2 regions of the Meiothermus sp. Pnk-1 genome follow, and region 2 is predicted to be linked to the other one. Evidence: riboswitches for the same ligand, from Rfam matches in the RefSeq annotation. Region 2 holds a riboswitch; the other holds the start of a gene.
The links. Region 2 has a riboswitch for cobalamin ahead of DNA98_RS16315 (ABC transporter substrate-binding protein). Riboswitches for the same ligand answer to the same signal wherever they lie in the genome.

Region 1: it holds a riboswitch for cobalamin, as region 2 does, so the genes downstream of both, cobO (cob(I)yrinic acid a,c-diamide adenosyltransferase) here and DNA98_RS16315 (ABC transporter substrate-binding protein) in region 2, are expected to answer to the same signal.

Annotation. Positions count from the first base shown of each region.
Region 1 is NZ_QKOB01000018.1:19,059-33,115, reverse strand. It holds gene pglZ (BREX-3 system phosphatase PglZ) at 1-1,038, shown strand, start outside; gene DNA98_RS15835 (hypothetical protein) at 1,035-1,817, shown strand; gene DNA98_RS15830 (hypothetical protein) at 2,054-2,473, opposite strand; partial or broken gene DNA98_RS15820 (IS1634 family transposase) at 2,654-3,733, shown strand; gene DNA98_RS15815 (class I SAM-dependent DNA methyltransferase) at 3,663-4,862, shown strand; gene cobU (bifunctional adenosylcobinamide kinase/adenosylcobinamide-phosphate guanylyltransferase) at 5,103-5,681, opposite strand; gene DNA98_RS15805 (histidine phosphatase family protein) at 5,674-6,225, opposite strand; gene DNA98_RS15800 (cobyric acid synthase) at 6,222-7,649, opposite strand; gene DNA98_RS15795 (histidinol-phosphate transaminase) at 7,642-8,637, opposite strand; gene cbiB (adenosylcobinamide-phosphate synthase CbiB) at 8,634-9,536, opposite strand; gene DNA98_RS15785 (adenosylcobinamide amidohydrolase) at 9,533-10,159, opposite strand; gene cobO (cob(I)yrinic acid a,c-diamide adenosyltransferase) at 10,172-10,747, opposite strand; cobalamin riboswitch at 10,885-11,040, opposite strand; gene DNA98_RS15775 (ParB/RepB/Spo0J family partition protein) at 11,160-12,017, opposite strand; gene DNA98_RS15770 (ParA family protein) at 12,035-13,051, opposite strand; gene DNA98_RS18370 (TetR/AcrR family transcriptional regulator) at 13,288-13,938, shown strand; partial or broken gene DNA98_RS18240 (FAD-dependent oxidoreductase) at 13,957-14,057, shown strand, end outside.
Region 2 is NZ_QKOB01000019.1:18,198-32,254, reverse strand. It holds gene DNA98_RS16340 (peptide ABC transporter substrate-binding protein) at 1-957, opposite strand, end outside; gene DNA98_RS16335 (DUF5522 domain-containing protein) at 1,080-1,295, opposite strand; gene DNA98_RS16330 (hypothetical protein) at 1,295-1,648, opposite strand; gene DNA98_RS16325 (ABC transporter ATP-binding protein) at 1,641-2,492, opposite strand; gene DNA98_RS16320 (iron ABC transporter permease) at 2,485-3,534, opposite strand; gene DNA98_RS16315 (ABC transporter substrate-binding protein) at 3,531-4,406, opposite strand; cobalamin riboswitch at 4,525-4,716, opposite strand; tRNA gene DNA98_RS16310 (tRNA-Leu) at 4,834-4,920, shown strand; gene DNA98_RS16305 (Arc family DNA-binding protein) at 5,228-5,416, opposite strand; gene DNA98_RS16300 (SPFH domain-containing protein) at 5,440-6,324, opposite strand; gene DNA98_RS16295 (diguanylate cyclase) at 6,380-8,071, opposite strand; gene DNA98_RS16290 ([LysW]-lysine hydrolase) at 8,128-9,207, opposite strand; gene lysJ ([LysW]-aminoadipate semialdehyde transaminase LysJ) at 9,209-10,396, opposite strand; gene folK (2-amino-4-hydroxy-6-hydroxymethyldihydropteridine diphosphokinase) at 10,612-11,100, shown strand; gene DNA98_RS16275 (alpha/beta fold hydrolase) at 11,097-11,960, shown strand; gene DNA98_RS16270 (folylpolyglutamate synthase/dihydrofolate synthase family protein) at 11,963-13,204, opposite strand; gene perR (manganese-dependent transcriptional regulator PerR) at 13,223-13,618, opposite strand; gene hemC (hydroxymethylbilane synthase) at 13,745-14,057, opposite strand, start outside.

The DNA of each region.
Region 1 (14,057 bases), on a different contig from region 2:
GAGTGGCTCCATTTCGCCTACCGGTGGGCGGAGCTCGTCGCCTTGGCGCTGGAGCCGGACACCACCCTGCCCGAAGAATACCAGGAGCGCTTTCAGACACTGAGATCCCGAATCGATTCTGCACTCACCGGTTGGGTGGTGAAGCGCTACGCGAGCCTGATCACCCTTCCGCCCGTGCCACCGGTGATGGTGCATCACATCCCTCGGTTCCTCGCCCGAAGCCTTGCCGATGAGCCGGGCTCGAAGATCGCTTTTTTGCTGGTGGACGGTCTCGCCCTGGATCAATGGATCGCCTTGCGCGACGTGCTCCGGGAGCAGGATTCGACGCTGCGTTTCCGTGAGAACGCCATTTTTGCTTGGATTCCCACCATCACCTCGGTTTCCCGGCAGGCCGCCTTTGCCGGCAAGCCGCCGATCTACTTCCCAACGAGTATCCATACCACAGACAAGGAGCCGGCCCTTTGGACGCAGTTCTGGGTCGATCAGGGGCTCAACGCAAACGAGGTGGCTTACGCCAAGGGGCTGGGCGATGGGGACCTCAGCGAGCTCTCCGAGCGCCTCTCCCAGCCCAAGCTACGTGTCGTCGGACTGATCATCGACAAGGTCGACCGGATCATGCACGGCATGGAGCTGGGTGCGGCGGGGATGCACAACCAGGTTCGGCAATGGGCCAGGCAGGGTTTCATGCGGGACCTTCTCGGCCTGCTTCAGACCCAAGGTTTTCAGGTCTACCTTGCCTCGGACCACGGCAACATCGAGGCAAGCGGCATAGGGAAGCCACTTGAGGGTGCTGTTGCCGACTTGCGCGGCGAGCGCGTGCGGGTCTACTCCGATCCCAGGCTCAGGGCTCAAATCAAGGCGCGATTCCCGGAGTCCTTGGAGTGGCCCCCGGTGGGGCTGCCGGCGGACTACCTCGCCCTCATCGCGCCGCCCGGGGCGGCATTCGTACCGAAGGGTAAAACCCTCGTCGGTCATGGAGGCATTAGTGTCGAGGAGTTGCTCGTCCCCCTTGTCCAGATCGATAGGAGGGACCGATGAACAGTCGCCTGACCCAGATCGGTTTCAGCCAGCGGGTCCGTCTTGAATGGCTGGAGAGAACGGCCAACCTGGTGCTTGCCGGAAACGACGAGGCGTCCATCGAGGGCGCCCTCCAAGAGCTGCTCGAAGACAAGCTGTCTGTCGGCGGGAATGCCAAACGCGGCAATCGGGAGAAGGTGATCACCATCCTGATGAATATCTGGGTTCGCCCCCCGCGCAACCTCCATCCCCTTCAGCAGGAAGGTCTCGAGCTGCTCTCACTCCTGCCCCGTGAAGACCATATCGCGGTCCACTGGGGTATGGCGATGGCGGTTTATCCCTTCTGGGGAAATGTTGCGGCCCATGTGGGACGACTGCTCAGGCTCCAGGGAACGGCCGCAGCCAGCCAGGTACAGCGCCGTGTGCGGGAGCAATATGGGGAACGCGACACGGTATCCAGAGCGACACGACGGGTGCTGCGGAGCTTCGTCGATTGGGGGGTTCTGAAGGAAACATCGGAAAAAGGCATCTATACCGCTGGGCTTTCACCCGCCATCGCTCAGGTGGAGGTCATCGCTTGGTTGGCCGAGGCCTTCTTGCACGCTTATCGGGGCAGTTCGACCGCTCTGAGAACGGTCCTCGATTCCCCGACCCTATTCCCGTTCCGTCTCAGCCCAATATCCGCAGATCACCTGGTTGCGGTCTCCGGGCGGCTCGATGTGCTGCGACACGGCCTTGACCAGGACTTGATCATGCTCCGCACGGAAAGCCTGCCAGCGGCGAAGGGAGGTGGATCATGACACCTTACAGCGCCCTCAGGTCGCAATGCCCTGCTCAGGGGCTTGAAGACCGAAACAGAAAGAGGCGCGGGCAAAGACGGACTGCTTCGAGCCCCCCGCCGCCCAAGGCCTTCACCCTAGCCCCTCGCCGGAGGGGCCTTATCTTTCGTTTTACGCGGTCGGCGGTCTCGAGCCCGTCCCGGACGTTGTTCCTACACGGAATGTGTCCAGGGACAGACCGGAGGGCCGGCCCGCCGCTAGCGGGCCACCAGGAGCCTCGCCTGCGCCTCCACCCGCCTCTCCCCCTGGCGGGCGAAGGCGGGGAGGGGAAGCCCGAGGACGGGCCCCAGGTCCACCGCCTGCCCCGCCCAGGCCTCCTCCAGGCGGAAGCGTCCCCGGAAGGCCCCGCCTTCTTTGGCCAGGGGCAAAGCCCGCCCGCCGGGGAGGAGGAGGAAGGCCTCCTCGGCGGGGAAGAGGGCCTCCAAAGACACCTCCACCTCCTCCCCCCAGGCGGCCCTGGGCGGCTGGAAGCGGAGGCTGAGGAGGGGCTTCGTGGGGTCCACGGAGAGGAGGTAGGCCCGCTTTCCCCCCTCCCCCTCCACCTCCAGGACCAGGGGTCCTCGCGCCTCCCAGGGGACCTGGAAGGGGAAAGGCCCCGCCCTTCCCTCCACCCACATTCCGCACCTCTTTCAGGTGAGCAGGTAATATCGCTCCACCCCCAGAAGCCGCACCACCACCTCATGGTGCGGGGATAGGTTGAGCACCAAGACCCTGCCCTCAAGCACCACCAGGCGGACCCACATGAAGTACTGGAACCGACATTCCGCACCCCTCCCCCCTGGCCTTAGGATTTTGGGATGGAAAGCACACCTGCGCTCCAGGTGTACGACCTGGGCCACCTGAGCCTGGTGGCCAGTATCCTGGATCAGATAGAACTGGTACAGACCGTAGACCAGTTCGTGGGCCCAAGGCCGGGCGAAAAGGTCTCCACTGGCATGGCCCTGAAGGCGGCGGTGCTGAATGCCCTGGGCTTCGTCACCTCCCCCCTCTACCTGTTCAGCCACTTTTTCCAAGGAAAACCCACCGAACTTCTTTTAGGACCGGGAGTCACCCCCGAGTTCCTCAACGACGACCGCATGGGTCGGAGGCCGGGGTCACGGAGGTCTTCAAGGTAGCCCCTGGGGATTGCCCAGGCGGCCCGAAAGGCCTTCCCCTTTCCCGTGCGGGCTTTGCACGTGGACACCACCAGCTTCCATGTCCACGGGGTGTACGGGAGCGGGGAAGAAGGCCAGACGGCCGATGCGGGGGATGAAGCCCTGGCCATCCGCCTCACCCACGGCTATTCCCGCGATCACCGCCCTGACCTGCGGCAGTGGGGGATGAACCTGATCTGCGCCGATACCGGGGGGATTCCCCTGCTCTATGCTCCTGGGGATGGGAACCCGTCGGATCAGGAGGCTTTGGTTCCCCTGCTGGCCCGCTACCGCCAGAGCCTGGAACTGGGGGAGGGGGTGGTGCTGGACGGAGCCAGCTACAGCCAGGAGAACCTGGGGGCCCTGCAGGGGTTCTCCTGGGTCATGCGGGCGCCGGCCACCCTCAAGGAGGCCCGGGCCCTGCTACACAAGGAGTTGTCCCAGGAGGCCTGGAGGCCCCTGCTGCCCGGCTACCGGGGGCTGGAGGTGGAGAGCGAGTACGGGGGTGTGCGGCAGCGCTGGCTGTTGGTGGAGAGCCAGGAGCGGGCCCGGCTGACGGCTCGAACCTTTGCCTGTGAGGCCGACACCCGGCTGCCCCTGCACCGGCTGGTCTACCTGGGGGTACAGGAGGAACGCCAATGGGAGCGGGTAGGCCGGCCGCGCAAGGGGGAGCATGGACGCCGCCGAGTACAAGCACGTCGTCCTCGGATTGATCTTCCTCAAGTACATCTCCGACGCCTTCGAGGAGCAGCAAGCGAAGCTCGAGGCCGAAATCGCGCAAGGCGCCAACCCCGAGGACCCCGACGAGTACCGCGCGGCGAACGTCTTCTGGCTCCCGCCCGAAGCCCGCTGGTCGAACCTGCAGAAGAACGCCCGCCAGCCCACGATTGGTCAACTGGTGGACGGGGCCATGGCCGCCATCGAGCGGGACAACCCCGCGCTCCGGGGCGTGCTGCCCAAGGACTACGCCCGCCCCGCCCTCGACAAGCAGCGCCTGGGCCAGCTCATCGACCTCATTAGCAACATCCGGGTGGGCGACGCGGAGGCCCGCGCCAAGGACGTGCTCGGCCGGGTCTACGAGTACTTCCTCTCGCAGTTCGCCAGCGCCGAGGGCAAGAAGGGCGGCGAGTTCTACACCCCGCGCTGCGTGGTCAAGCTGCTGGTGGAGATGCTCGAGCCCTACCGCGGGCGGGTCTACGACCCCTGCTGCGGCTCGTCGGGCATGTTCGTGCAGTCGGTGGAGTTCATCCGCGCGCACGCCAGCGGGAACGGCAACGGCGGCAGGGCAAAGGCCGACATCTCGATCTACGGCCAGGAGTCGAACTACACCACCTGGCGGCTGGCCAAGATGAACCTGGCCATCCGCGGCATCGACGGCCAGATCGCGCACGGCGACACCTTCCACAACGACCGCTTCCCCGACCTCAAGGCCGACTTCATCCTGGCCAATCCGCCCTTCAATGTCAGCGACTGGGGCGGCGAGCGGCTGCGCGAGGACCCGCGCTGGAAGTACGGCGTGCCGCCGGTGGGCAACGCCAACTTCGCCTGGGTGCAGCACATCGTCCATCACCTCGCCCCCACCGGCGTGGCCGGCTTCGTGCTGGCCAACGGCTCGATGTCCTCCAACCAGTCCGGCGAGGGCGAGATCCGCAAGAACCTCATCGAGGCCGACCTGGTGGACTGCATGGTAGCCCTGCCGGACAAGCTCTTCAAAAAAGGGCATGAGGCTCCACAAAGCGGTACCGGTGCGCCCCCACCGCCAAGGGCCGCTTCCGCCGCCGGTACACCGGCGGCGGTGCTCGTCGTAAGCCAGAAGCCTCACCCTCCGCGGACCTCGGCATCGGCCCGTCGGTGCCGGGGACGGAGAACCTGATACCGCCGGTCCTTCAGGGCCCCGGGGCCTTTCTGGTTGTAGCCCCGCACGGTCTCCTGCACCCGGCAGGGAGAGTTCAGGGCGATCTTGGCGGTGAGGCCCCGCTGGGCGTGGTAGATGGCCGGGAAGCGGAAGCCCTCTTGACCCTCCGCCGGAGTTATCGGCTGCGGTCATAGCCGAAGGATACAGCAGGAAAGGGTATTAACCCCACGCCGTGGCGCAACGCAGAACGGGGGGGCGTTATTTCAGCCTCAGGGGAAGGCCCGCGACCATCAGGTACACCGCGCCGGCCTCGCGGGCTAGGCGGGCGTTGGCAAAGCCCAAGAGGTCGCGGTAGCGCCGGGCCAAAGGGTTCTCGGGGACGATGCCCAGGCCCACCTCGTTGGTCACTACCAAGAGGCGCTTACCCGTGTCCCGCCAGGCCTCCAGCAGCGCCTCGAGGTGGGGGATGAGGGCTTCTAGCCTCTCCACCGGGTCCGGCTGGCGCAAGAGCAGGTTGGAGACCCACAAGGCGAGGCAGTCCAAGAGCACCACCTCGTGGCGGGCCTGGCGTAGGGCAGCGCTCACGTTCAAGGGCTCCTCGAGGGTCTGCCACTCCCGCGGGCGCTGGGCTCGGTGCGCCGCGATGCGCTCGTTCATCTCCGCATCGAGGGCCTGGGCGGTGGCGATGAAGCTCACCCCATCGCCGCCCAGCCTCTGGGCCTCTTCCTGGGCGAAGGCGCTCTTGCCCGAGCGCGCCCCGCCCGTGACCAGGATGAGCCTAGCCTCCGCTGGTGCGGGGACTTCGTCAACCGCTGGCGCGGGGACTCCGTCAACCATCCGAACCCTCCTCGCCCCGCACAAACCGCACCCTACGCCCCGTCCAATCGAGCCTCACCACCGCACAGGGCGGCAGGAAGCGGTCCCGGTCGAAATCCCGCAGCACCAACCGTAACACGCCACCATGGGTGAAGGCCAGGTGCCGCCCCGGGGGAAGCCCCGCGAGGAAGCCGTACACCCTCGAGCGTAGCTCCGCCGTGGACTCGCCTCCTGGGGCCTCAAACCCCTCGAAAGCGAGCAGGGCGGCCTTATAGGATTCGGCCAGCTCGGCCCACTTCCGGCCCTCGAGCCGGCCGAAGTCCAGCTCGCGCAGCGCCCAAAGCCGCCGCCCGGGCTCGCCATAGGCCAGCCGGGCGGTCTGGACGGCCCGGGAGAGGTCCGAGGATACCACGCTGTCGAAGGGCTCGGCGGCGAGCAGGGGGAACAGGGCCCTGGCCTGGGCCTCGCCCCGCGCGCTCAGGGCCACGTCGCTCCAGCCGGTGAGCCGGCCCTCGGCGTTCCAGAGGGTCTCGCCGTGGCGCACCAGCCAGATTTCCACGCTCATAGGCCCCCCTCCGAAACCAGCCTATCCAACACGCCGGGCTCCAGGTGGGCCTCGAGGAAGTCGGCCAGGCGCTCGAAGACCTCCTCGAGCCTAGGGGCTCGACCTCCGAAAAGGCGCTCCTGCACGCTCCTATTCTCGAACAGGCCGTGAAGGTAGACGGCCAGCAGGTTGCCCTGGGTATAGACCAGGCCGCCCTCACCCGTCCGCCCGTGCCGGAGCTCGTAACCTTCGACCTCGAGGCCCGACAGCCCCGACCAGAAGCCCTCGAGGCGGGGAAGGCGCAGGGTGGTGTGGCGCTGGACCTTCTCCCGCACCCACACCGTCTCGTAGGGAAAAAGCCCCAGCCCCCGCACCGAGCCCCCGCCCTCCAGGCCCTCCGGATCGTGCAGGGCTCGGCCCAGCATCTGCAGGCCGCCGCAGATGCCCAGGATCGGGCAGCCCGCGCGGTGGTGGGCCTGGATGGCCTCCTCCAAGCCCTCTGCGCGCAGCCACTCGAGGTCGGCTCGGGTGTGCTTGGAGCCCGGCAGCACCAAGAGATCGGCCCCCCGGTGCGCGGAGCGTGCTCTGTCGTCCCCGGTCAGTTCCCGCGCGCTTTTGACCCACAACAGCCGCACCCCCTCGAGGTGCTTCAGGGGCTCGAACTCGTCGAGGTTGGAGGCGCGGGGGTAGGCCAGCACCGCCACCGTGAAGCCCTCGCCCCGTGGCCTCGCGTCGAACACCCCGTCCTCCTCGGGCAGGCCGTGACCGCTCCAGAAGGGCAGCACCCCCAGGGTCCTCACCCCGGTGAGCTCGAACAGCCGCTGGGGCCCGGGAGGGAGCAGGCTCGGGTCGCCCCGGAACTTGTTGAGCACGAACCCGGCCAGCAAAGCCCGCTCCTCGGGCTCCAGCAGGGCATAGGTCCCGTAGAGGTGGGCAAAGGCGCCGCCCCGGTCGATGTCGGCCACCAGCAGGACCCGCGCCCCGGCCTCCTGGGCCACCCGCATGTTCACGAGGTCCGGCTTGAGGTTGATCTCCGCCGGGCTGCCCGCCCCCTCGAGGACGACCAGGTCGAAGTCCCGAAGCAGCGAGTGCAGGGCCTCGCGCACCACCGGCCACAGCCTTTCCTTGCGCTCGGTCCAGGAGAGCCTCGAGAGGGCCGGGTCGGGCCGACCCAACAGCACCACCTGGCTTTTAGTGTCGGCCTCCGGCTTGACGAGCACGGGGTTCATGCGCACTTCCGGCTCCACCCGCGCGGCCAGGGCCTGGAAGTACTGGGCGCTGCCCATCTCGCCCCCCTTTACCACCCGGGCGTGGTTGCTCATGTTCTGGGCCTTGAAGGGCGCGACCCTGAGGCCCCTTCGGGCATAAGCGCGGCACAAAGCGGTGACCAAAAAGCTCTTGCCCGCCCCGCTGGTGCAGCCTTGGACCATGAGGGCCTTAGCCATCGAGCACCTCCCGCAAGCCTTCGAGCAGCGCCTGCCGGGCCTCGGGGGCCTGGGCGGAGAGCCTGAGCCACTCGGGCAGCCCGAAGGAAGTGCAGTCGCGCACCCGCACGCCCCGCAGGCGCAGGGCCCGCGCCACAGCGGTGGCCTGCCCCACCCGCACCATGAGGAAGTTGGCCGCCCCCTCGCGCACCTCCAGGCCCAGCGCCCGCAAACCCTCGGCCAGCTCAGCCCGCCAGCGCCACAGAGTCTGGCGGGTGGCCTCGAGCCAGCCCTGCGAGGCCGGCTGTATCGCCGCCCGCAAGAAGGCCTCGCCGTGCACCGAGAGCACCCAGGAGGGCGCGAGGTTGCGGAAGTGGGCAAGGTCGTGGGGAGCCAGCAGGTAGGCCGCCCGCACCCCGGTCAGGCCGTGGGCCTTGTTGGGGCTGTACAGCCGCCAGGTCCCCTCGGGCAGCGGGGGCGGGTCCTGGGTGAGGGCGTGATAGGCCAGGTCCAGCACCAAGGCCACCTTCCCCCGCTCAGCCCGGCGGGCGGCCTCCTCGAGGAAGGAGTAGACCTCCCCGGTGGGGTTGTTGGGCACGCACAGGAAGGCCAGGGTGGCCCGGGGCAAGAGCTCGAGGAACTCCCGCGGGCTTTGGGCCTGCAACAGCGGCAGCTCGGCGGGCTGGGCCGCGCGGGCGTACTCGGAGAAGGTGGGGGGCAGGATGAGCATGGGGCCCCTGAGCCAGCGCCAACGGACCAGGCGGTGGATCAGCTCGCTGCTCCCCGAGCCCACCGCCACCTGTCCCTCCCCTACCCCGTGATGGGCAGCCAGCTCGGCGTGCAGGCGGGTGTAGAGCGGGTCGGGGTAGCGGCTGGGGTCGGCGGCGCGGATGGCCTCCAGGGCAAAGGGGTCGGGGCCCAGGGCGTTGGCGTTGGTGGAGAAGTCGTAGCGGGGCTCGGGGCCGCCGTCGGGGCCGCCGTGGATGGGCCGGAGCACGTCGTCGATCACGGTATCCCTCCCAGGTTACGCCCCAGCTCGAGCAGCGCTGTGGCCCCTACCCCAATCCAGCCGGCTCGAGCCACCCAGGCCAGGCCTGCGCCGAAATCCTCCGCCGTGGGGCGGCGGCCCCTGGGGTTGAGCAGGTACACGCCGGGCTTGCCCAGCCGCACCCCCAGCCCTAGCGCCAAGGCCGCCATGGGCCAGCCGGCGTTGGGCGAGGGGGTCTGGCGGGCCTGCTCCCGCAGGGCCGCCAGGCTAAAGGCAGGGCGGCATAACCACAAGATCAGGGCGGTGAGGCGGGCGGGCAGCCAGCTCAGCAGGTCGTCGGCGCGGGCCGCGAACTTGCCCGCCCACTCCCACGCACCCCGGTAACCCCACATGGCGTCGGCGGTGTTGGCGAAGCGGTAGAGCGCCGCCCCCGGCAGGCCCAACAAGGCGAACCAGAACAGGGGGGCCACCAGCGAATCCGAGAGGTTCTCGCTCAGCGACTCCAGCGCCCCCTCGCGCACCTCGGCCTCGTCGAGCCCCCGGGTGTCCCGGCTCACGATGCGGCTCAAGCGCCGCCGCCCCGCCTCCAGGCCCTCCCCCAGGGCCTCCTCGACGCGCCGGACCTCCTCCAGCAGCATGCGGAAGGCGAAGAGCGGCTTGAGCAGCAGGGCGCCCAGAAGGGCCCCGGCCCAAAAGGGCAGCGGGGCGATCAGGCGCTCGAGGCCCCCGTAGGCCAGGACCACCAAGGAGGCCCCCAGCAGCCACCCCAAAGCCCCCAGGACGAAGGCCGCACGGGGAGGTTGCCCCGGGAGCCCCCGCCCCGCCCAGCGCAGGTAGTGGCCCATCCAGACCACGGGGTGCAGCCCGGCGGGCGGTTCGCCGAAGCGCCAGTCCAGCAGCATCGCCAACAGCACGCTCACGCACCCTCCAAAGCCGCCGACAGGGCCCTGTCCACCGCCCGCCCCAAAGCCCGCCCCGCCGGGGTCACCGCCCCGCAATAGTTCTGCCGGGGCCCCACCAGCAGGGCCACGCTCACGGTGTCGGTGCTGGTGCCGGTGGCAGGGTGGCCCTCCCGCGTGCTGCGCCCCCGCAGGCTGCGGGCCTTGACCTCGCTCACGATCTGCACCGCCTCCACCAGGGCCGCCTCGCGCAGGTCGGCGTGGAGCACCGCCAGCACGTTGATGGTCCCCGGAAGGGCCGGGGCCAGGGGGGAAAGCCCCGGCGCGGCGAGGTTGCCCAGCCCCGCGGTGAGCCAGACCTGGACCCGCACCCCCTGCTCTTCCGCCTCGGCGTAGGCGTGGGCGGCCACGTCCACCGCGGTCAGGTGGGCCACACAGGCCCCAGGGGGAAGGCCCAGCCCTTCCAGCTCGGCCCGGACCGAGGCCTCCACGTCCTTAGGGCAGAAGTCTCTGGGTACGCTGCGGTTCACCAGGTAGCGGCTGTAGCTGAGGCCGCCCCGGAAGGGAGCGCTCGAGAGCACCCGCCGCAGGGCGCCCAGGTCCACGATCAGGGCCTTAGGACGCAGGGTCGTTTTCGGCCACATATCCGCCCCCCCCTAGTGCTCGATCCCCCGCTGGGCCGGAACCCCGGCGTCGAAGGCGTGCTTGAGCTTCCTGACCTCGCTCACCGTGTCGGCGAGCGCGATCAGGGGCTCCGGAGCGCCCCGCCCGGTGAGGACTACTGTGAGGTTTTTAGGCCGCCGGCGCAGCGCCTCCAGGACCTCCTCGAGCGGGATCCAGCCGTAGCGGATGGGGTAGGTGATCTCGTCGAGCACCACCAAGAAGTACCCTCCCCCCAGCATGGCCTCCCTGGCCCGCTGCCAGCCCGCGTAGGCCAGGGCCGCCGAGCGCTCGAGGTCCTTCGAGGTCCAGCTAAAGCCGTCCCCCAGCCCCTCGATCTCCACCCCCAGCCGGGCGAGCGCCCGGTGCTCGCCGAAGGCCGCCCCGGCGTGCTTCATGAACTGGAAGACGCGCGCGGCGTACCCGCGCCCCACCGCCCGCAGCACCAACCCCAGCGCAGCGGTGGTCTTGCCCTTGCCGTCGCCGGTGTACACGACCACCAGGCCCCGCCGCTCCCCGGTGGGCTTGCGGTAGGGTTTTTCGGTCTTGACCGTTTCGCACGCCTGCCCCATTGATCCGTCCTCGCTCGAGGCCCCAGGCCCACCCTCGCGCCAAGGCCAGGGCATGAACGGTGCCCCTGCGGGAGCAGGGGCATCCAAAGCGGCAGTTCCCCGAGTGCTCCCCCTTCAGGCGAGAGGTGCTCCCAGATCGGGTTGGGAGACGCCCTGGCAGGTATTCGGACTCGAGGCGGCGACCCGCCCTCACCGTTGCGCGACAGTACCGGAATACGCAGCCCGCTGCTTCACCGGTTTCCCCACTTTAAGCTGCAACTACGCGCCGCAGCACCAGGGCTTTGGGCCGGGTTATCCTGCCCTAACGGGCTCAGGGGCCACACTACATCGCCGGCATCCCCTTGACAAGCCCCAGGCTGTCTCTGCGGGCGACCCACCCCACCTATCGCCTGCGCTAGCCGCTATCCATCGCTTATCCCTGCAAGAGCCGGCGGATGGCCTCGAGGTGACGTTCAAGCTCCTTCCGTCGCTCGAGGGGGAGGGCCTCGAGGTCCAGCCTGGCGAGTCTGGCCGCTACCTCCTTGTGCCAAGACCCCGGGGAGGCCCCCCGCTTCAGGGCCTCCCGTACCCGAGCCTTGAGGTCCCTCAGGGAAAGCCCGCTCTTGGCTTCCTCCAGCAGTTCCTTCCGCTTTGCCTCCTCCCTGAGCTTCTTAAGCTCTAGGGCAGCGGTGTAGGAAATGCTCCCCTCCTCGAGCGCCTCCCGTAGGTCCCCGGGCAGGTTTAACAACGGGAGGCGATTTTGCACGAAGCTCTCCCAGGTAAGGCGGCCTAGCGCCTGGAAAGTCTCCTCGACCACCCGGGCTTCCGAGTTACCCATAACGTTATGGGTAACTCTCCCTTTAGCCTCATTCCGCATCCGATGCAGCAGCCCTATCACCTCTTCCCTACCCTTGTTCAGGCGCATTTCGAGCAGGGAGAGAATGCCCAGGGTTTCCTCATAGGGGTTGAGGTCTTCCCGTTGCAGGTTCTCGACGAGGGCCACCTTGCTCGCCGTGGCCTCATCCACCTCCAGGATCACCACCGGCACCTCGCTGAGCCCCACCATCTGGGCCGCTCGGTAGCGGCGCTCTCCGGCGATGATGGCGTACCCGTCTTTGGTTGGGCGCACCAAGAGCGGCTGGAGAACTCCCTGTTCCTTGATGGAGGCCGCCAGCTCCTCCAGCCCCTCGAAACGGCGGCGGGGCTGGGGAGTGGGGGAGAGGGCGCTAAGGGGCAGGGTGCTCTCTACGGAAAGCGGGGTTTCCAGCAAGCCCTGGGCTTGCTGGAACATCCTGTCCATGGTTCCCATCAGGCCACCCCCCCGCTGCGCGGCGAAGGAGACGTCTCCCCGCTTTGCGGCGAAAGAAGCATCTCCTCAGGCTGGGTCTGGCGAACGAAAGCAGCACAAACCGCCTCCATCTCCTCCAAGAGTTTTTGGTCCCCTACCGCCTGGATGGGTAGGCACTGATCCATGGCCTCCTTGTACGGCGCGGGACGGTAGGAGAGGGGAGGGGAGACCGGGGCGATCCGGGCTGCCTCCTCCAGGAGTTGCTGGGCCTGGCGGTCCTGGTTGGTGCGGGGATCGTACTTGGTGGGCACCAACATGCGGACAAACTGGGTCTTGGGAGAGAGGAAGCGAACCGAGGCCAGCCTCTTCACGTAATCCCTGGCGATTTCGACGACCCCTCGCAAAGCCTGCATTCCCTTGGCGCTGGTCTCCACCGGAACGATCAGGCCGTGGCTGGCCAAGGCAGCCATGCCGGCCAGGGGACCCAGGGAGGGCGGGGAATCGATCAGGATGTAGTCATAGTGGGTGAACCACTCCATATCGTGCAGGGTAGTTCGCAGGGGGAGCATCCCCAGGGTTTTAGAGGGGATGATCACCTCCGCCAGGGCCAGGTTCATGTTGGCGGGGATCAGCTCGAGGCCGCCGATCAAGCCGGTGCGCGGTGCGGGCAGAAGCTGGTCGTTTTCCACCACCGTCAGCAGGGTCTCCTGGTTGCTTACCGAGGTGGGATCCACCCCCAACCAGGCGGTGAGGTTGGCTTGGGGATCGGCGTCAATGAGCAACACCCGGTAGCCACGGGTGGAGAGGGCAAAGCCCAAGTCGCGGGCTAAGCTGGTTTTGCCCGCGCCCCCGGCATGGGTAAAGAGGGTGAAGACCTGGGTGGTTTGGCTGCGCTTTTCCACCTCCACTGGAATGTACCAGTAGCGACCATGACGCACTGCTTCCCGCTGGCCTTGCTTGATCTGCCAGCGCAGGGTGCTCTCGGGGATGCCTTGTTGCGCGGCGTACTCGGTCAGGGGAACGAGTTTTTGTGGCATACGCCGATGCTACTTGGGGTTCGGCGCAAAATCAAGCGCGGCATCGAAAGTTTGTGCCGAACTCCCGCAAGCTACAGGGGTTGGGGCGGTGCTCCGGGCAGGCCACCCGCGGGCTTTCAAAGGTCATGGAGCGCGTTGCGCACCCAGAGGGCGCAGCTACCCGACTTCGGTTGCTAAGGGCAAGCGGCGTCAGGGGAGTTGACTTGAGGCTCTCGCCGCCCTATGCTATTTACTAAATGAACGTTCAGCAAGTAAAACCCGAACAAGGTGGCCAGGCCACAGCGCGCTCCAGGGACGCCGATCGCACCCGGGAAGCGATCCTGCAAGCCGCCTCCAGGCTCTTCGCCCGGCAGGGGTATGAGGCGACCACCATGGCGCAGATCGCCAGCGCCGCCGGGGTCTCCCGGGGTACCCCGAGCTACTTTTTCGGTTCCAAGGAGGGGCTTTGGAAAGCCGTCCTAGAGGCGTATAGCCGCGCCGCGATGGAGGTCGTACCGCGCGCCCTGGCCCGTCTGGCCGAGGTTTCCGGGGTGAGTGAACGTATCGCGGCCCTGGTGGATTCGTGCCTGGAATTCGCCGAGGAGAACCCCGACTTCTTCCGCCTGATCCAGTGGTCAGAGCTACAGGGCAACACCCTGATCGGCGAGGTGCAGGCTCACCAAGAGGCCATTGCACGGGCCCTCCGGGCCGTCGAAAGCGTGCTGCCGGGGAAGGCGGTAGGGGAGGATCCACGCCAGATGGTGATGAGCGTGATCGGGCTGTGCTACGCCCACCTGGTCTATCGCCAGACGCTAGGTACCCCGCTGGGCCTGGAGGTGCGCAGCCCCGAGTTCTTGGCCGCCCGGCGGGCTCACCTCAAGCGGGTTCTGATCGCCGCGCTCACCTAGCGCAGGGAAGGAGGAGCGATGGAAGCACACCTTACCCAAACCGACGTAGCGGTGGTAGGCGGAGGCATAGCGGGCCTGACGGCGGCTGTCTATCTCGCCCGAGCCGGAGCCAGGGTCGC
Region 2 (14,057 bases):
AAAGAAGGGGGTGGGCACGAACCACACCTCGAAACGGCCCTCGGCCCGGCGGGTGAGCTGAGGAGAACGCCCTTGATCGAAGCTCAGCGAGACCCCCGAGGAAGCGTCAATTCCTCCACCCAGAATCGCCACCAACAGGGAGTTGGTGTTCTGGATGATGCGGTAGATCACCTTCTGTACGTATTTGTCGGCCCCACCCGGAGGGGTGATGAAAAAGCGCGGGTTGCGCACCATCTCAATGGTATTGCCGGGGACCCAGCGCTTGAGTATGAAGGGCCCGGAGTAGACCATCTTGCCCGCGTTGAGCGCTTGTGGCGAGGCGTACTGGGTGAAGAAGTTGCGAAACACCTCGGCCTGCCCGGCAGCATCGCGGCCTTGGGCGGCTGCTTTGGCCTTCTCCCACTCCGCGCGCATGATGTGGGCCGGGGCATACCCGATGGGGCTTCCGTCGAGGTCATAGAAATAAGCGGGCTCGAAGGTAACGGTGAAGTTCCGCTTGTCCTTGACCTGCAAGCCCACCCGGTCCCAGTAGTCGGGCGAGGTGGTAGGCACCCCTTTGGTCTTGCCGAAGTCGTAGTACAGCGCCACGTCGTCGGTGGTGATGGGGGTTCCGTCGGACCAGACCGCGCCTTCGCGCAGGGTGAGGTCAATCTCGAGCCTCCGCTTGCCCCCCGGCAGGTTGCTGAAGCGCACCCGCTTGTTAGCCACGGTAGGGGCCTCGGTGACCAAGACCGGCATATTCTCCAGATCGCGGCTGGTCTGGATTAGGGGGGGAAGTAGGAAATTCTCGATCTCCAACTTGATGCTCTGGTTGCTGATGGCGTTCACAAAATCCCCTACCAGCACCCGAGGTTCCTGTGAGGTGCCCACCACTAAGCTGTTGTCCTGTGGCCCAGCTAAGGCCATGCTGACCAATGACCCTACCCCGACGAAAGCTCGTATAACCCGTTGCTTCATAAACTCCCTTCCTCCTCAAATTTATGCCAGTATATAGAGCATATCCATTTTGTCTACCCCCGCCGATTGCTCAAGAGTTGGCCCCGCCGACTCCATCCCGACGATCAGCCTCGGTACGGGTTCTATCCGCCCGCCCGGCGAGGGGCCGCCGGGTCTGGCGGCAATCCGGCCAGGCGGCGGCGGATCGCCTCGGCCTGCACCTCTTTGGGGTAGGGGCAGTGGCGGCACCTCGAGCCGCAACAGTACCCCCGGCGCAGGTGGTAGCGCTCGGTGAAGACGTACAGGCCGTTCTCGAGGTAGTAGTCGAGCCCTTCTTGCAGTTCGGTCTTCTTGGACATTATCGGCTTACCCAGGCGTACAAAGGGGTCTCGACGAATTCCGGCGGGCCGTCCAGGTAGATACGCAACCCCGGCAAGATCAAGGTTTGCCCGATTCGGTCGAACTCCCAGGGATCTGCGCAGAGCGAGTAAACCAGGGCCTCACTGGGGGGGATCCCGCCCCGGATCAGTTTGGGTCCTACCGCTCGATGTAGGCGTTGGCCATCCTCTGGGCCTAGGCGGGTGCAGATGGCGCTCATGTCCCGCAGCACAGCGATGAAACGGGCCAACCTGGGTCCATCCTGGGTTTCCAGGCGTCGGACCTCGCCCAAATCAAGCACCAGCATCTGTTCGGTGACTTTGAGGCTAGCCATGGTGTTCGACCCCTGGGTTACCTCCCAAGACCACTATCGGCTGGCCGTCCACGTGGCGAACCCGCACCATTGGGCCGTAGATTTGATTTAAGAGCTCCTGGGTGATGGCTTCTTTGGGATTGCCTTGGGCTGCGATATGGCCTTCCTGCAGAAAGGCTACTCGGTCGGCCTGAAGGGCCAGGTTGGGGTCGTGCATAACCGTAAGCACCCCGATTCCTTGCTGGCGCAGCCCGGAGAGCAAGCACAGGAATTCGGCCTGGTGATGGAGATCGAGGTGGGCCGTGGGCTCGTCCAGCAGCAGGTATTTGGGTTTTGCGGCGAGCGAGCGGGCCAGCATCACCCTAGCTCGCTCTCCTCCCGAAAGGGTCGAGAGCAAGCGGTCGCGGAACTCGAGCACCTGGGTCTGTCGCATGGCCCACTGCACCGCTTCCCAGTCGGCTCGGCCCTCTCGGCCTAGCAAGCCCAGGTGTGGGGTACGGCCCAGCCGCACCACCTCCTCTACGGTGAGCTCTTCAGGGTAGGGGCCACCCTGCGGCATAAAGGCTAGGGTCTGCCCGCGCCGCCAGCTAGAGATTTTTGTCAGGGGCTTTCCTTCGAGCACCACCCTTCCTCCTTGAGGGTTCAGCAGGCCGGCCATCACCCGCAGCAAGGTGCTCTTCCCGCCGCCGTTGGGGCCCAGGAGGGCCAGCCACTCAGCCCTACGCAGCTCGAGGCTCACCCCACGCAGCACCGGCCTACCTGAGTAAGCGAAGGTCACATTTTCGACTCCCAAGGAGGCTGGGCCTGGCGCTTCCTTCGGGAAAGGGGGAGCGGCGGGCGATGCGGGGCTTGTGGCCTCAGACATTTCGTCTTCCCCTCCACAGCAAATACAGGAAAAACGGCCCACCCAAGATCGTCGTCACCACTCCCACCGGGAGTTCAGCGGGGCGGGTTAGGACCCGAGCCAGCAGGTCCGAAAACACGAGCAGCGCCGCCCCTCCCAGCGCGGAAGCGGGGAGGAGCAGCCGGTAATCCCCACCCACCAGCCGCCGCAGGGCATGGGGCGCTATCAACCCCACAAAGCCGATGATCCCAGCGTAGGCTACCGAAGCCGCCGTGAGCAAGGTCGCCAGGCCGATCACCAGCAATTTGAGCCAAGGGAGGGGAAGCCCTAGGCTGCGGGCGGTCTCCTCGCCCAGGCTGAGCGCGTTGAGGGTGCGCCCTAAAATCCACAGAAACGGCAGGGAGAAAAGCAGGTACAAAGCCAGCGCCCGTACCCCTGTCCAACCCAGGAAACTGAGGTTGCCCAGGGTGTAGGCCATCACCGCGCGGGTGCGGTCGGCGTCCTTGAGCATCAGGTAGGTGGTGAGCCCGGTCAGCACCGCGCCTACCACCACCCCGGCCAGGATCAGTTCGTGGGTGCGCAAAGCCCCGCCGGAGAGCGCCAGGGTTAGGGCAACCGCCAGCACCGCTCCGAGAAAGGCGAAGAGGGTTACGTAGCTCGGCAGGGCGGCGAAGATCTGGCTGCTCGAGTAGGCGCTGCTCAGGCTTCCGCCTAGGCTCACCGCCAGCGTCACCCCAAAGGCCGCACCCGCAGCCGAGCCCATCAGGTAAGGATCGGCCAGAGGGTTTCTAAATAGCCCTTGGAAGGCTGCTCCAGCCAAGCCCAAGGCTGCTCCTACCCCCATCGCCCCCAGCACCCGGGGCAGCCGCAGGTCGGTCACGATGGGGTTGACCTCGGCCCCACTTAGGGCCCGCAGCACCTCGCGGGGAGAGACATACACCGCCCCCTGCCCCACCCCGAGCACCAGCGCCACCCCCAGCAGCCCCACCAGCCCGAGGAATACCAGTGCCCTCGAGGCATACCGCGCGGACAGGGGCTGGCGCCCGGGTTTGGCGTTGATCATCGCAGCTCCGGGTGCAAGCAGGCGATCAGCAGCTTCAGCCCCTCCGCCACCCGCGGCCCCGGCCTCGAGAGCAGGTTGTCCGCTTCGCCGGTGAAGCTGCATACCCGGTTGGTCTGGATCGCCCGTAGCCGGGACCAACCCGGTCGCTTGGCGAGATCGGCAGCCCCCGGATGGGTCAGCACGATCACCTCGGGGTTCTTCTGCACTACCAGCTCGGGGCTTATCCGAGGGAAATCCCCCAGTTCCTTGGGAATGATGTTTTGCCCCCTAGCCTTGGCGATCAGCGCCCCGATAAACGAGCCGGGGCCGACCGTGTAAGGGGTAGGGTCAATCTCGAAGTAGACGGTGGGGCGGTCCTTGGCCTTGGCCGCACGGGTTTCCTGGGCGTAGATCTGTTGCTGGATCTGCGCCACGAGGCGCTCAGCAGCGGAAGGTTGATTCAGGATCTCGCCCAGCAGCCGGGTGGTGCGGAAGATATCCTCATAAGACTCGGTCTTGATGGTAAAGGTGGGGATCCCTGCGCGCTCGAGCGGTTCCTGTAGCTTGCCGTATACGGAGATGAGCACCAAGTCCGGCTTGAGCGCCACGATCTTCTCTGGGCTGGGATCGTACAGCCCCCCTACCTTGGGTAGCCGCTTGACCGACTCTGGCCAGTCGGAAAAGGAATCGGTGGCCACCAGCCGCTCGCAGGCCCCCATCGCACACAGGGTCTCGGTGAGCGAGGGCAGCATGGTCACGATCTTTTTTGGTTCAGCCGGGAGGGTGACCTTCCGGCCTAAGTCATCGGTGAGGGTTTTGGGGTATTGGGCAAAGCCGATAGCCGAGAGCGAACAGCTAACCGCCAAGAGAAAAAACCAGCACAACTTTCTCATGCCTTACGCCTCCTTCCGCTCGGTTCGCGCGAGGGCATGAAAAACGCCCCTGGGAGTGGGGCGCGGATATGCGATCTTCCCCGAAACTCCCCCTTCTTGCGAGAGGTGCCTTTCTTATCGGGCGGAAAGGCTTCCTGGCAGGTATTCGGACTTCGGGCGGTAACGGGTGGCTCGCTTCGCTTACCACCAGCCCCAATGCACCGTCACCGTTGCGCGACAGTACCGGAATGGCAGGATTGTCCTGCTTCACCGGATTTCCCCACTTTAAGCCTGAGCTACGCGCCCAGACACCAGGAATTTACCGAGCTGTACCCGCCCTAGCGGGCTTAGCCCCACCGTACACCCTTTACCGCCCCTTGACAAGGATCAACTTGACAAGGCCCTCACTTCCTCCTACACTAGCCTTTGCGTCTATCTGGCGCTTTATGCCGGGGTGGTGGAACTGGTAGACACGCTATCTTGAGGGGGTAGTGCCCGCTAGGGCGTAGGGGTTCAAGTCCCCTCCCCGGCACCAAGAAGGCCGCAATCGCGGCCTGTATTTTTTGGCGAGGGTCGAATCTCCCTGGCAGCCCCTGGGCTCGAGCTACCCCTAATACCCTTTCATATGGCCCACAGACCCCGACCCTCAGCGTACGTCGAACGAAGGGGATCGGTCCCCCGGGTGTACGGAGCTTGCTCCGTCCCGATTTTTTCCCCCGCGTTTAGCGTCTGGCGTTTTGCGTATTGCGTATGGCGTAGGACGTATACCCCCACCCCTGCTCAGGAGGGGGTATTTAGCTTCCCCGACCCTCGGCCTGGGAAAGGGATATCACGGCGGAGATTCAAGGGTTTTCCTCCGAGGATTCACGCGGAGGGGCCGCTTTCCCAAAGCGGCCCGCTTTTTTGAGGGCCTCCTTGAGGACGAACTCGATCTGGGCGTTTACGCTACGAAATTCATCCGCGGCCCAGCGCTCGAGCGCGTCGTAGAGCGCCGGGTCAATGCGCAGGAGGAATTTCTTTTTCTCGGGCATACGCGTAGGGCAAGCTGCCCCCTTCAGTACAGGGTTCCGGTGTTCAATACCGGCTGCGCCTCAGACTCGGAGACCAAAGCCACCAGGAGGTTATTGACCATGGCCGCCTTGCGCTCCTCATCGAGCTCCACCACCCCCTCGGCGCGGAGCTGGTCGAGGGCCTGTTTGACCATTCCCACCGCGCCTTCTACGATCTTCTGTCGCGCGGCGATCACCGCCTGGGCCTGCTGACGGCGCAGCATGGCCGGGGCGATCTCGGGGGCATAGGCCAGGTGGGTGAGCCGAGCCTCCAGCACCTCTACCCCGGCGACCTCGAGCCGGGTTTGCAGCTCTTGCTGCAAGGCACGGGAGATGCCATCGGGGTCGCCCCGCAGGGATTCTTCGCCCTCGTGGGCGTCGTAGGGGTAACGGCTAGCGATAGCCCGGATGGCGGTTTCGGACTGGATCGCCACAAAGTTGCCGTAGTCCTCCACATCGAACATGGCCTTGAAGGTGTCTACCACCCGCCACACCACCACCGCCGCGATCTCGATGGGGTTGCCCTGGGCGTCGTTGACCTTGAGGCGCTCGGAGTTGAAGTTGCGCACCCTAAGCGAGAGGCGTTCCTTGGAGGCGAAGGGGTTGGCCCAGTGAAACCCGGCAAGGCGCACCGTGCCGGTGTAGCGGCCTAAGAACACCAGCACTCGAGATTCGTTGGGTTGCACCACGAAGAAGCCGCTAAAGCACAAGAAGGCCACAGGCCAGCTTCCCACCGCCCAGGCCAGCTTGCCCCACAAATAGCGCTGCTCGAGCGCAGCCCGGATGAAGTCGTAAAGGTTGAGCCCCCCCCAGACCAATAGGCCGATCACCAAAAGCACGGCTAAAAATCCGTTGAGGCGAAAAGCGCGGCGTTCACGAACAGCTCCCATCATATCCTCCTGTAATTAAAATGATATCACTTCGCGGGGCTGTCAAGGGTAGCCCTCAGGTATCGCTGAGGCTGTGGGGCTCTACCACGCGGATTTGATCGCGCCCGGCCTCCTTGGCTTGCAATAGCGCCCAGTCGGCTTGTAGCAGCCAGGCCTCGAGCACTGCCGGCGAGGACGGGACCCGCCCCCCGGTGATCCCGGCCGAGAGGGTAAAAGCCCAAGGGATAGGCTCTACCCGCACCGCCCGCAGCTCCTCCTGAATGCGCCGCAGGACCAGATGGGCGTCCTTGAGGCCCGCGCCGTAGAGGAGCAGGGCGAATTCCTCTCCTCCCCAGCGCACCGCCAGATCCTCCGAGCGCAGATGGCGGCGCAGCACGCCCGCCAAAGCTTGCAACACCCGGTCGCCGTTATCGTGGCCGTAATGGTCGTTGACCCGTTTGAAATGGTCGAGGTCGAGCATGGCCACGCTGATGGGTTTGCCGTTATGCCGGGCCAGGTTCATCAGCCTAGGGATGTGCCGCTCGAGCCCTCGGCGGTTTAGCAGCCCGGTGAGCGGATCGGTGATGGCCTGGGTGCGCCACTCGATCAGGGCCAAGGTCTGCCGCAGCCGTTGGACAAGAAGCGGGGTGAGGGCCTCGAGGTTATCGCGCTCCTCGAGCGGCTGGCTGAAGTATAGGGTAACTTGGACGTCTACCCGGCCTTCGCCGGGAAAGCTTTTGGTAGAGCCCAGCGAAAAGCTGTGGCGGTGGTCGGTTTTCTTCCCTACGCGCATCTTAAAGTCGCTGCGCAGCCCGATGCCTACCAGGGTGGGGAAGAACGGCTTCAAAGCGGCGAGCACCTCGGCCAGGATGTTCTGTGGGGAGAGGGTCTGATGGGTGGGGGCAATCCGGTATAGCTGTTCGAGGAGCTTGACCCAATTCCTGAGCTGGGTTTCGGCCTGTAGGCGGCGGTTGCGATCGGCCACTAGAAACCCCATAGCGCCCAGAAAAGCCAGGTAGCCGCTCAGGATGAGGGCCGGGACCGGGCTAGACCCGAAGTTTGGCGGGAGATCTGGCCAGAGCATCCGCCAGCTCACCAAAAGCCCCGCCATTCCCAGCGCCGCTAGCCATAGCCCCAGCGGGCGCGGGCGGGCCTCGAGGTATCCGCCCAGGGCCATAAAGGTATACCCGAGCACGAAATTAAAGTGCACGAAACTCAGTTCTGCACCTAACCAGGCGACCAGGTAAGCGGATAGGGCGGCGATCAAGAGCCCGATAATCCATAGCAACCGTCCTTCGGGGGTGCTTCCTTGTAGGGCGGCATCGGTGTGAAACATCGTCAGGACGAGCAGGCTCAGGATGATGGGGGTATAGCCCAGCAGGACCTTGGGGTCGGGGTTGAGCAAGCTCAGCCCGGCCATCATGGCGACCAAGGGAAGGTGGAACCACAGGCTCAGCCGGGGGAAGCGCCGCCCAGGCAGGCGGAGTAAGGTATAAGTCCAGGCCAGAAACCCCGCCAGGGCAGCCCCGTCCGCCCAGGAAGAGATCGGGCTTTGCCCGCTCCAATGCCCATACGCCCGGCCTGCCTCTGCAGCGGCGAACAGCGCATGCCCCAGTGCGGCCCCGCGCCAGTTCTGCCCCGCCCGCCCCAACAAGATCGCCCCCACCAGGGCAGCTAAGGCGGGGGTTACGAGCCGCACCACCGATCGGGTGGGCTCGAGGAAGCTTCCCAGCAGGATCAGCGCCAGGGTCAGGGTTAGCCAGGGCACGAGTCGATTCTATGGGCCAGCTAAAAACGAAACTTAAACTGCCGACCCGGCGTAGGCTAGGGGGTAGGGCGGGCTTGGCCCACCAGGGCCTCGAGCGCCGTGCGCAAAACTGCGATCCCCTTGAGAAACTCGGGGATCTCTACGTGTTCGATCGGGGTGTGATCCAAGACCGAGTCACCGGGGCCGTAGGCCACCATGGGGACCGTCCAGTGGGGGGCCAACACGTTCATGTCGCAGGTCCCGGTTTTGTACTTGAAGACCGGGGTTCCCCCCTGCGCGCGGATCCCCACCCGCATGGCCCGGGTGAGGGGGGTATCCTTGGGGCCCACGTAGGGCACCTCGCGTCCGGAGAAATCGAGGTCGATGGTGGGGGGGGCGTAGGCCGTCAGATGGCGGATGGCTTCTTCGGGGTGGAGCCGGGGTGGGAGCCGGAGGTCGAAGAGCATCTCGGCCTTCTGCTTGAGTTCGGCAGGTTGAATGCGGAAGTCGCGCAGGGTGTACTGCACTTGATCAAAAGCCCGTGCCCCCACGTTCATGGCCTCTGCCCAAGCCTTGATGCTGGTGAAGTAGCTGATGAGTTCTTCGGCGGCGTTAGCCTCCTGGTGGGCGGAGTGGAAGTGGTCTTTCTCTCGCCGGGCCCGCACCAGCAGGCGGCCTTTGTATCCCAGGGTGATCCCCTGCCAGCCGGAGGGCTCCCCGATGATTACATAATCCGGCTTGAGCTTGTCGGCCACGTAACGGGCCCCTTTGGAGCTGGGGGCTTCCTCCTCGGTGGCGCCGACGAGGTGAAAGGTGGCGGCCTCGAGCGCGCTTTTCGGCAGCCCCGCCACCGCCAGCACAAATGCCACAAAGGGCCCTTTGGCGTCCACCGCTCCTCGCCCGAAGAGCTTCTCTCCCTCCAGGCGTACCGGCACCACCCCGGCTACGGTGTCGATGTGCCCCAAAAGCACCACCTGTAAGGGGCCATGGCCCCGTACCCCGCGGGCGTTGTCGGCTTCGTCTACCCAGGCTTTCATCCCCAGCCGTTCCATCTCCGCCGCTAGGTACTCGGCGACCTCGCGCTCGGCGCCGGAGGGGCTGGGGATCTCCAGGGCGCGGCGCAAGAATTCGACCGGTTCGAGGTGAGGGGCTGTCATCTCAGTCTTTGGGGTTCCAGCGCAACACCGCCCGTACGGCCTCCACCACCCGCTCGAGGTCCTCCTTGCTGATGACCAAAGGCGGTAGGAAGCGGATCACGGTAGGTCCGGCAGCCAGGGTGAGGACTCGGTGCTCGCGCTCGAGACGGGTGATGTAGGGGGCGGACTTCTCTTTGAGCTCGAGGCCGACCATGAGCCCCAACCCCCGCACCTCGCGCACCTTGGGCGAGCCGATCTGGCGCAGCTCCTCCATGAACCAAGGGCCCAGTTCGGCGGCCCGTTCCCACAGCCGGGTACTCTCGAGGTAGCCGATGGCCGCTACCCCCGCCGCCATCGCCAGCGGGTTTCCTCCGAAGGTTCCGCCGTGCCCGCCCTTGGGCATGGCGTTGGCGATGCTATCGGTCATCACCGCTGCCCCGATGGGTACCCCGCCCCCTAGGGCCTTGGCCATGGTCACAATGTCCGGCACCACCCCGAAGTGCTCGAACCCCCAGCGCTTCCCGGTGCGCCCCATCCCGGTCTGGATCTCGTCGAGGATCAGCAGCGCTCCCCGCTCCTGGGTAACCTGGCGGGCCGCCTGCAAAAACTCAGGGGTCGCCGGACGCACCCCACCTTCGCCCTGGACGGGCTCGAGGAGGACCGCTGCGGTGTTTGTGTCCACCGCCTCGCGCAGGGCCTCGAGGTTGTTGTAGGGGACGAAGACCACCTCGTGGCCGTAGGGCCCAAAGGGCTCGCGGTACTTGGGTTCGTAGGTGAGGGCCACCGAGCCCAAAGTGCGTCCCGAGAAGCCCCGCATGGCCGCTACGAACTTGCGTTTTCCGGTGGCCATCATGGCGAATTTGAGCGCCGCTTCGTTGGCCTCGGTGCCGGAGTTGCAAGGGAAGACCCGGCGGAGTTCTTTAGGCAGGATGCCGGTAAGGGCGGCGTAGAACTCGGCCCGCCGATCGTTGGGGAGGGTTTGGGGCAGCACCATCAGGGTCTCGGCTTGCTTTTTCACCGCCTCGACCACGGCGGGGTTGGAATGCCCCAGGTTGGCTACCCCATAGCCGCCCACGCAGTCGATGTATTCGTTTCCCTCCGAGTCCCAGACGTGGGCTCCTTTGCCCCGCACGATCACCACGTCGTGCTTGTTGTACACCCCGGAATCGTGCTGCTTTTCGACCTCGAGCCAATTGGTGATGGTTTGCATGGTTCCTCTCCTCGCTCCGCTCGGCGAAAATACGCCTTCATTCTACTGCCGAAAAAAACCGGCCTGCTCGTGGAACAGGCCGGGGAGGTGTAGCGCGTGGCTAACCCGATCCCCGGTGTCTAGGTTTACGCGAGCGCGGCAGCATTGTGCCAAGCCTACGGGGCGGGCGGCGCCCTTGTCAACCCTGGCGGGAATACGCGTTTAGTCTGTTAAGGGTGAAGGCGTATATTGCCTTGGGATCCAACCTGGGCGACCGGGCCGGGTACTTGCTGCTGGCGCTCTCCCGCCTCTCACACCTCCCGCGAACCCGGCTGTCGCGCCTCTCGCAGGTCTACCAGACCGATCCGGTGGGGCCGCCGGGGCAGGGGCCCTACCTGAACATGGTGGCCGAGGTCGAGGCTGGCCTCGAGCCGCAAGCCCTGCTGCAAGCCCTCCTGGAGATCGAAAAATCCTTGGGGCGGGAGCGCACTGCGCGTTGGGGGCCCCGCACCCTCGATCTAGACCTGCTCCTGTACGGTCAGGAGGTGATAGAGACCCCAGGGCTTATCCTGCCCCACCCCCGGCTGCATGAACGGGCCTTCGTGCTGGCCCCGCTATGTGACCTGATCCCCGAGGCCCGGCATCCGAGCTTGGGGATGACCTACCGAGAGTGGCTCGAGCGGGTAGACTCAAAAGGGGTGCGGGTCTGGGAGAAACCCCTATGAACACACAGTTTGATGTGCCCGAAAGCCTCCGGCGCTATCGCCGGGAAGTCCCCGCGGGCGGCTTGCGCTTTCACCTTTACGACGCTGGGCGCGGCCCCGTTTTCGTCCTGCTCCACGGCTTGGCCGACGAAGCCGACTCCTGGCGGCGGGTGATCCCGGCATTGGCCCAGACCCACCGGGTCATTGCCCCCGATCTTCCAGGCTTCGGTCGTACGGAGCGCCCCCGGCGGGCCTACACGCCCGGTTTTTTCGTGCGGGCGGTGGCGGCGTTGCTGGAGGGGCTTGGCTTGGAGGGGGTGGCCTTGGTGGGGAACTCCTTGGGGGCGGAGATCGCAGCCCGGCTGGCGCTCGAGCGCCCCCGGCTTGTGAACCGATTGGTTCTGGTGGACGGCCCCAGCTTGGGCGGTGGGGTCTCGCCCGCCTTGTTGCGGATGCTGGTGCCCGGCCTGGGCGAGCGCTACTATACCCGCCTGCGGGCCTCTCAGGACGAGGCCTACGCCACCTTGCGGCCCTACTACGCCGACCTCGAGGCCCTACCCCCGGAGGAGCGAGCTTTCCTGCGCCAGCGGGTGTGGGCCCGGGTCTGGAGCGACGGCCAGCGGCGGGCATTTTTCTCCACCCTCCGCCAGGCGGCTTTGGCCGGCCTGACCGAAGGCGCGAGGTTCCGCGAGGCCTTAAAGCGCTTGCGGATACCCACGCTGATCGTCTGGGGCGAGCAGGATTACATCGTGCCGGTCACCGCGGGACAGGCCCTGGCGGCGCTCATCCCCGACGCTAAGCTCCGGGTTATCCCCGCCTGCGGGCATCTGCCGCAGCAGGAAAGGCCGGAGGAGTTGGTGCGCTTGTTGCTGGGCGACTAATCCTACTGCCAGCGCTCCTCCGGCTCGAGCCCCTGCAATCTTCGCTTGATCTCCCCGATCAGGTATAGGCTCCCTGCCACCACCACCAGCCCGTCCCGGGGGATCATACATAGGGCTGTTTGCAACGCTGAAAGCGGGTCTTCCGCGATCTGCGCCCCTGGGAAATGGGGCAGCAATTCCGCGGGAGGGCGCGCGCGGGGGGAGGCGTAGCGGGTCAGGACGACCGGCCCCAGGTCGTGTAGCGCTTGGGCGATGGCGGGGGCGTCTTTGTCTTTCGATAGGGCCAGCACGAGCACCAGCGGTTTGTCGGGGAAGTGGGCCTTCAGCGCTTGCCGCAGCGCCCAGGCCCCTTCGGGGTTGTGGGCTCCGTCGAGGAGAATATTCCCCATCCGCTCCAGCCGGCCTGGGTGCCGGACCCGCTTGAGCCCTGTGCGTATCGCCTCCCGTCCTACGCCCAGCCTCCGTGCCGCAGCCGCGGCCAGGGCCAGGTTGCGGGCTTGGTGGGGGCCCAGCAGGGGGGTGTGGAGCAGGTGCGATTCCCCCTCAAGCTCGAGGGTAAAGGCAAGCCCGGCCTCCTGTGGCCTCACCTCCCGAATGGCGAAATCCTCCCCCAGCACCTGGAGTTCTGCGCCCACCTCGGCGGCGCAAGCCTTAAGCACCTCGAGCCCTTCCCCCTCGGCCCCGGTCAAGACGGGCTTCCCCGGGCGCATGATCCCGGCCTTCTCGCGGGCGATATGGCTGGGGGTCGGGCCTAAGATCTCGGTGTGGTCCAGGCCAATCGAGGTGATGAGGGAAAGCTCCGGCTCCACCGCGTTGGTCGCGTCGAAGCGCCCCCCTAAGCCGACCTCGAGCACGGCCCAGTCCACTCGCTGCCGAGCAAAGTGGAGCAGGGCCATGGCGGTGACGATCTCAAAAAACGAGGCCTCCACCTCTTCGGCTAAAGGCCTGAGCTCGTCGAGCAACGCCTCCAGCTCGTCGTCTGAGATCTCCGCTTCATCCACCACAATCCGCTCGCCAAAGCGCACCAGGTGCGGGCTGGTGTAAGTGGCGACGGTGTACCCGGCAGATCGGAGGATGCTCGAGAGCGCCTGGGTGGTGGAGCCTTTGCCGTTGGTGCCTCCCACCAAAACGCTGCGGTAGGTCCCTTCGGGGTGGCGGAGGCCTTCGAGTAAAGCCCGAATGCGCTCTAGGCCCGGCTTCGTGAACCTCTGCTGGGCCAGGAGCCAGCGCAGCGAATCCGTCATCTGGGTGGAGGTAGGCCCTCAGGATCCCGAATCCCCTCGGCAGCGCTCACACAGGCCGTGGTACTCGAGGCTCGCGCGCGTGATCTCGAGGTGGGGAAACCGGGAGCGGACCTCGCTCAGCACGTCGGGGATCTGGGTATCCAGGTCAATGATTTCGCCGCAGCGCTCGCAGATCATGTGCAGGTGGCCGTCGGTGTTGGCGTCGTAGCGGGTGGCTTCTCCGGCGCGGGTGAGCGGGATCAGGTGGCCCTCCTCGACCAGGGTGTCTAGGGTGCGATAGACGGTTCCCAAGCTGATGTTGGGGACTATCTTGCGCACCTCCTGGTAAACCCAGGCCGCATCGGGGTGGTTGCGGGCTTGCTTGACCACCTCGAGCACCGCTTTACGCTGACGTGTGAGCCGCTGAATCGCCATCGCTTAAGAGAGTATAGCGAAATCGGAGGATAAACACCAGAATCCTGAGCGGAATGCCATAGATAGCCGTAGGCTATACGCCGTACGTCAAAAGCTTTTTGGCATATAGCGTACGACGTAAAACCTCTAATACACCTTAGCCTGCTCGAGGATTTCCTTCCCGCCCTCGGCCAGCAAGTCCTGGGCCAGCTCATGGCCCAGCTCAACGGCTTCCGTCGCATCGCCCTCGATCTCCCCGCGGATCATCTCGCGGCCATCGGGGGAGAAAACCCCCCCCTCGAGCCGCAGGGTTCCGTCGTCCTCGACAAAGGCCAACGCCGCCACCGGCGCCTCGAGGCCCACGCCCAAAGCCGCAACGAAGGCCCGCTCGGCGCAGACCCGATCGCTGGAGGGGCGATGGTTGAGGCTGTAGGCCAGCTCCTCGGCGTAGTCATCGCCT